Regions from separate parts of the Marinococcus sp. LNSP9103-4 genome, predicted to be linked through region 2. Evidence: riboswitches for the same ligand, from Rfam matches in the RefSeq annotation. Region 2 holds a riboswitch; the other holds the start of a gene.
What was found. A riboswitch is a leader RNA that binds a small molecule or an ion and turns the genes downstream of it on or off. The one in region 2 is predicted to bind glycine.
Positions count from the first base shown of each region.

Region 1: another riboswitch for glycine. It lies ahead of gcvT (glycine cleavage system aminomethyltransferase GcvT); the one in region 2 lies ahead of ACTRXG_RS08350 (serine dehydratase beta chain).

Region 1 covers NZ_JBQLIA010000002.1:48,346-51,756, forward strand. The annotation lists gene gcvPA (aminomethyl-transferring glycine dehydrogenase subunit GcvPA) at 1-1,156, opposite strand, end outside; gene gcvT (glycine cleavage system aminomethyltransferase GcvT) at 1,174-2,280, opposite strand; glycine riboswitch at 2,362-2,449, opposite strand; glycine riboswitch at 2,453-2,541, opposite strand; gene ACTRXG_RS01680 (MBL fold metallo-hydrolase) at 2,737-3,378, shown strand.
Region 2 covers NZ_JBQLIA010000009.1:67,278-70,688, forward strand. The annotation lists gene ACTRXG_RS08340 (hypothetical protein) at 68-208, opposite strand; gene sdaAA (L-serine ammonia-lyase, iron-sulfur-dependent, subunit alpha) at 245-1,129, opposite strand; gene ACTRXG_RS08350 (serine dehydratase beta chain) at 1,126-1,623, opposite strand; glycine riboswitch at 1,702-1,779, opposite strand; glycine riboswitch at 1,783-1,887, opposite strand; gene ACTRXG_RS08355 (GNAT family N-acetyltransferase) at 2,043-2,555, shown strand; gene ACTRXG_RS08360 (RDD family protein) at 2,669-3,088, shown strand; gene ACTRXG_RS08365 (hypothetical protein) at 3,136-3,411, shown strand, end outside.

The DNA.
Region 1 (3,411 bases), on a different contig from region 2:
TAAACGATGGTGCCTCATGGACAAGCTCAATGCCTTTTTGTTTGAGCAGCTGTTTAAAGAAATGAGCACTTTTAACATTTCTTTCTGCCGTTTCCTTCAGCCCTTTTTTACCGAGAGCCGTCATTGCGACAGAAGCAGCCAGCGCGTTCAGAGCCTGGTTTGAACAAATGTTGGATGTCGCTTTATCCCGGCGGATATGCTGCTCTCTTGCCTGCAGCGTCAGTACATAACCCCGGCTTCCGTCTTCATCCTCCGTCTGTCCGACAAGACGCCCGGGGACCTTCCGAATATGCTTTTTAGTGGTGGCAAAAAATCCGCAGTGCGGTCCGCCAAACTGCATTGGAATACCAAGCGGCTGAGCGTCTCCTGCCACAATATCCGCTCCGAAACTTCCCGGCGGCGTCAGGACGCCGAGCGCAAGGGGATTTGCCGACACAATCATCAGCGAGTTTTCTTTATCGGCTGCCTGCCTTACAGCAGCTAAATCTTCAATAGTACCGTAAAAGTTTGGGTACTGCACAATCACTCCTGCGGTATCAGCATCAATCATGTCTTCAAGCTTAGCCATGTCCGTATGCCCGTCCTTTTCGGGAACGATTTTCACTGTAAGTCCGGGCCCGGCAGCGTATGTGTTCAATACATCGAGCGCTTCAGGGTGAACCGTTCCAGAGACGACGATGGTACGGCGCCTCCCCCTGTTTTCACTTGCGGCCATCAGTGCTGCTTCTGCGAGCGCTGTCGGCCCGTCATACATAGACGAATTAGCGATATCCATTCCCGTAAGTTCACTGATCATCGTTTGAAATTCAAAGATTGCCTGCAGCTCGCCCTGCGAAATCTCCGGCTGGTACGGAGTATATGCCGTGTAAAATTCCGAGCGCCGGAGCACATGATCGACGACTGTCGGTATATAATGCTCGTACACCCCTGCCCCGAGATAGGAGACGCAGTCCTGCACGCTGGTATTTCTGTTACTGAGGCGCTTCATTTCCTTTAGAAGATCCGTTTCGCCAAGAGCTTTCGGCAGATTCATTTCTTTGGAAAAGCGAATATTTTCCGGTACGTCCTCAAACAATTCACCGATCGAATCCACACCGATCGTTTTAAGCATTTCTTCTTTATCCTCGCCGGTTACCGGCAGATAGCGATAATCCATTCTGGTGCCTCCTCTGTTTATTTTTCCCGTTTATAAAAGGGCACAGCTGCCACTTTTGCGCGTTTGGCTTTACCCCGCACATCCACTTCGACAGCCTGACCAAGATTCGTCCATCCAATATTCAGAAGAGCAAGTCCCACATTTGCTTTCAGCGTCGGCGACTGAGTGCCCGTAGTTACCCAGCCGATTTCCTCTCCGTCATCATTGTGTACCATGTAACCCGGGCGCGGAATTGCTTTATCAACCATTTCGATCCCGACAAGTTTACGTTTTAATCCCGCTTCTTTTTGTTTTTTTAAAGCTTCTTTACCAATGAAATTATCTTCCTGCTTCAGCTTTACGCAAAAGCCGATGCCTGCTTCAAGCGGAGTAATATTTGCGCTCAGCTCCTGGCCGTAGAGCGGCAGCTTCGCTTCAAACCTCAAGGTGTCTCTCGCGCCGAGACCGCATGGAATGAGTCCTTCGGATTCTCCTGCTTCCATGATCGTCTCCCAGCAGCGGATGGCCTCTTCAGCCCGGCAGTATAATTCAAAGCCGTCTTCTCCGGTATAGCCGGTTCTTGAGATGATAATATTTTCCGCTTCTCCGACTGAAGCACCGGCAGCAAACCGAAATGGCAGAATCTCTGCAAGAGAAGCATCAGTTACTTTCTGCAGCACCGTTTCTGCCACCGGGCCCTGTACAGCGATTAGTGCTGTTTCTTCCGAAATATCGGTAATACTTACGTTTTTCGTTACGTGGCGGCGAAGCCATGCCAGATCTTTTTCAATGTTAGCTGCGTTCAAAACGAGCATGTATTTTTCTTTTTCGAGCTGGTACACGAGCAGATCGTCAACCGTACCTCCATCTTCATAACACATGGCGGTATAAAGTGCTTTTCCGGGTTCTGCATTTTTTATGTTGTTTGTGAGCATATACTGCAGAAATTCAGCAGCACCCTCTCCTTCTACGACCGCCTCGCCCATATGGGAAACGTCGAACAGACCAGCCTTTGTACGAACCGCCTCGTGTTCGTCTTTGATGCCGGAAAACTGAACAGCCATTTCCCATCCGCCAAAATCGACGGTTTTTGCTCCGTGTTTTTCATATACCGGATACAGGGGTGTTCGTTTTAATTCTGCCAAGAAAATCACCTCATCATTATTTTCTGAAAAATCAAAACAGGAAAAAGCATAAAAAAGACAGAACTCCATAAGATATGGAAGCTCTGTCCTATAACCAGAAAGTTTCTCCTTTCCGTTGTACGGAAAGAGTGTCTTCGTGGGTGGCTTCTAAAAGAAGCGCTCTCCAGAGGAGCGTCCAGTAAGAGTCTGTTTGCCTGAGAGATTCACCTGTTACGGCTTGCTCCTTCGGCGCTGCCTGGCAGTCTCTCCCCTTACCATCATCCGCGCATTATATGTACATCTTTATTTGCTCATATTCTATCACTAATTCAGATAAAAACCAATGCTGAAAAAAAAATTAACCCGAACATTTCCGATAAATTGTACTGCATCATTCGTTTATCACTTTGGATCAATCATTTCTTCTCACTGTAATATTGTTTATACTAAAACCAGCATAAAAATTGGAGGGAAACTATGAACTGGAAACAGCTTCCACTGGGACCACTGCAGACAAACTGCTATGTTCTGTACGATAATGATAAAAACGCCGTAATTATTGATCCGGCCGGGGATGCCGATAAACTGCTCACCTATCTTCAGGAAAACGAGATGCGTCCTGTAGTCATTCTGTTAACACACGCCCATTTTGATCATATCGGTGCGCTTGATGCCGTGCGGGAAGCCTACAATATCCCTGTTTATCTTCATGAGCATGAAAGGGACTGGCCTGGGGACGCCCAAAAAAACGGCTCCGGACGCATGATGCCGGAGGCTGCGTTTACTGCAAAGCCCGCGGATCACCTTCTGCAGTCCGAAGGAACGCTTCAATTCGGCAGCTTTGAATTCCAATGGCTTCATACACCGGGCCATTCGCCGGGAAGTGTTTCCTATTGGCATAAAGAAACCAACACAGTCTTCTCCGGCGATGTATTGTTTTCAGGTGGTGTTGGACGTACTGACCTTTACGGAGGCGACATGGATACTCTGCTAGCCTCTATTCACGAGCAGCTGCTTGAACTCCCGGAAAATACAATAGTAGCCTGCGGCCACGGCCCCTTCACCGATATCGAAGCCGAAATGGATTCCAACCCGTTCATTAATGGGTTTGGCGCATAAAAATAAAGACCTCTGATTTAAAATTAGAGGTCT
Region 2 (3,411 bases):
CAGTAAAGAAAACGGCTTGAGCCTGGCGGGAGCCATATTCAAGCCGTTTTTGATTTGTTTCAGGGATTTACGTTTCATCGGGCCTTGGAGAAATAAAGCAGAAAATGCCTAAAAGAAGGGCGGAAACCGCTATAGCCCAGTACATAAACAATAAGCTGACGAGAGTGAGAGTGCCGAACCAGATTTGAAAAAAACGGCGTTCGTTCATAGCTTCACCTCTTATGTGGAATTTAGAGCCCGGGAGTCATAAGCTGCAGGGCCGCTGAAACAGCCTCCGGGCGGCTTCTTTTCCCGTCGGGGTCTGGGCAAGCCCTCCTTCAGCAGTCTCTTTCAGGCTGCCCGGCATGTCGCGGCCGATCGTATGCATCGTCTGAATAACTTCATCGCAGGGGATGCGGCTGGTTATGCCTGCTAAAGCCATATCGGCCGCTGAAAAAGCGATGGAGGTGCCGATGACGTTTCTTTTCACGCACGGCACTTCGACGAGCCCGGCAACCGGATCACATACGAGTCCGAGAAGGGACTTCATCGCTATTGCGGTAGCGTGGGCTGCCTGCTCCGGGGAGCCATGCTGCAGCTCCGTAATCGTGCCCGCAGCCATGGCCGTCGCTGAGCCAATTTCCGCCTGACAGCCGCCGGCCGCGCCGGAAATAAAGGCGTGATTCGCAAATACGTAACCGATGGCACTTGCTGTGAACAGCCCCATCGTCAGGGTGTCATCATCGATGCTGCGGTTATCCTGGAGAGAGACCAGAATGCCCGGTAGTATACCTGCGGACCCGGCCGTGGGAGTTGCGACGATAAGGCCCATTTTTGCGTTGCTTTCCGACGTGGCCATCGCTGCTTCCATCGCCGTGCTGATGACCGGTCCGGATAACGGGTCGGTGTTTTGATTATACTGATGCATCCGGTAAGCATCACCGCCCGAGAGCCTGCTCTCTGTTTCCGTAATGTCACTCAATCCGTCCCGGACCGCCTGCTTCATTACCTGCAGCCGCTCCTGCATGCGTCCGAAAATCTGCTCCCGGGAAAAATCGGAGCGGCGAACCTCACGGCGCAGCATCCACTCGCCAATGGAAATGTCCTGAGCCATGCATTCCTGTACAATACTTTCAATGGTATCGTTCATATAAATGATGCCTCCTTTTTCGTGCGGGCTGCAATCGTTAAAATATCCGTACCCGTTCCCAAATTAATGCTGGTGTCATGACCGTTAATTCCATAAATGCAGGCCACTCCGCCGCCGATGGAGGCGCCGGATACGCGGACGGTTTCTATGCCGGACGATGCCTGAAGATGTACAGTGTTCGGGTGGCATCCGCCCGGAGTGCCCGGACAGAACTGGAAGTCGTAACGAAGGCCTGCGTCTTTGGCCAGCGCATACGCACTCCGGACGTTGATGTCGTGGGCGGATAATCCGAGCAGGCCGCCGATTATGGCTTTGTCCGAGCCGTGTCCCTGATAGGTGGAGGCGAGAGAGCCGTAGAACGTGATTGTCACATCTGTGACCTCTCCCAGCCAGTCGTGCACAAATTTCCCGATCGATACGACCCCCGCTGTGTGAGAGCTCGAGGGACCGACCATAATCGGGCCGATAATATCAAAACAGCTGTCAAACTCCATAACGATTCCTCCATATCTGAATTGAAAACGATTACATTAATACAAAAAAAGACAGAGAAACGGCCTGAATCGCCGTTTCTCTGTCTGTGTGCCTGAAAGATTTCATTCTTTGGCAAGAATTTTCTTCTTCGGCAGGTACGCATACCTTCTCCAGAGGTGCATCCTGTACTGGTCCTGGTACCTGAGAGTTTTTTCTTCCCGGCTGGTGGGAAGAATTGCTCCTTCGGTGCTGTAATATTCTACAGGCTCTCCCAATACATTCATCTGCAAAACCAATATTTTGTTACTTTTAGTGTAAACATCCGGTCTGGAAAAGTAAACCTATTTTTTGACAGCTGGCATGAGAGCGATATACTGGATGCAGCCTGTTAGCTTGGAATAATAAACCAATTTACCGAAAGAAATGAAGGGATGCGACTATGAGCGAACAAATTATTCTGCGCCCCGTCACGGCAGAAGATGAAAAAGACATTAATATTCTCCGGCGCCAGCCTTCTGTCATGCATTATACGCTGGGACTCCCTTCGGAGCGAAGAGCCTCCAACCAGTCATTTATCGAAGGGCTGACGGCGAACGATCATGTGATTGTTGCCGAGTACGGCGGCCGGGTCGTCGGTATCGGCTCTCTGGAGGTGCTGAGCGGTAAGCTGCATTACTACGGCATGACTGCCATGGCGGTGCACGATGAGTTTCAGAACCGGGGGATCGGCAGCCGTCTGCTTGATCATCTGCTGGATATCGCCGATAATTATTTAGGCTTATTCCGGCTGGAGCTCGATGTGGTGGAAGAAAACACGCGCGCAGTACAGCTGTATAAAAGCCGCGGGTTTGAACCAGAAGGTACGCTCCGTAAAGCCCATTTTTCCCGTGGTTCGTTTTACAATGTGCTGGTGATGGGCCGGCTGAACACCGCGTTGTTCCCGGCAGACTGAGCACTTCGTTGGAAAATTAAGGAACCAGGGAGATTGTCACTTCCAAAAATTAGCTTATTATGAAAAAATAGAAAAGAAGAGCTTACAACAAGAGTGATTAAAGGAGTGTATGTATGCAACAGGAATCTGCCGGTTTTGGCAGCAGGCTGCTCGCTATTGTTATTGACGGCCTCCTGCTTTCTCTCCCCATTCTTCTCATTAGTATGCTGGCCATGCTATGGATCAACCCCGATGAAGTGAATGTCGATATATTTTCCGGTGCCGGATCGCTTCTATATTCCATGATTCTGCCGATATTATGGCAAGGCCAGACGGTCGGGAAGTATGCCATGGGCATTCAGATTGTGAAAATGGACGGAAAGAAGCTTGGCATCGGGGCAATGCTGATGCGCGTGTTCGTAGCTAATATTTTGTACGGAATTACTCTATACATACTGATGATCACGAGTATAATTATGGTGCTTGTCCGTAAGGACAAACGGGCAGTGCATGATTTTCTTGCGGGCACCCGGGTGGTGAAAAAAAGCCGGTAGCTTTACTATCGGGATGGTAACGCCAATCATGCGAGCGGAGGAAATACATGATGAAAAAGATCTTTTCTGCCGGGGCAGCCGGCATATTCATTCTTTTAAGCGCCTGTTCCGTGCCTTCTTACTATACGGAGGAAGAGGAAGATGTCCCTGGAAATATAGAAACGGAATGGGGAGAAGAAGTGCCGCTTCCGTTGTTGAACGATGCACCGGTTTCGAGGGCGCAGATTAACGAGAATGAAGAGGGGGAGCCCGAGGAAGTGGAGATTTGGTACAGCGAGGAAGAAGAGGACGAGCTTCTTCCTTATTTTCAGGACGCGGGCAAC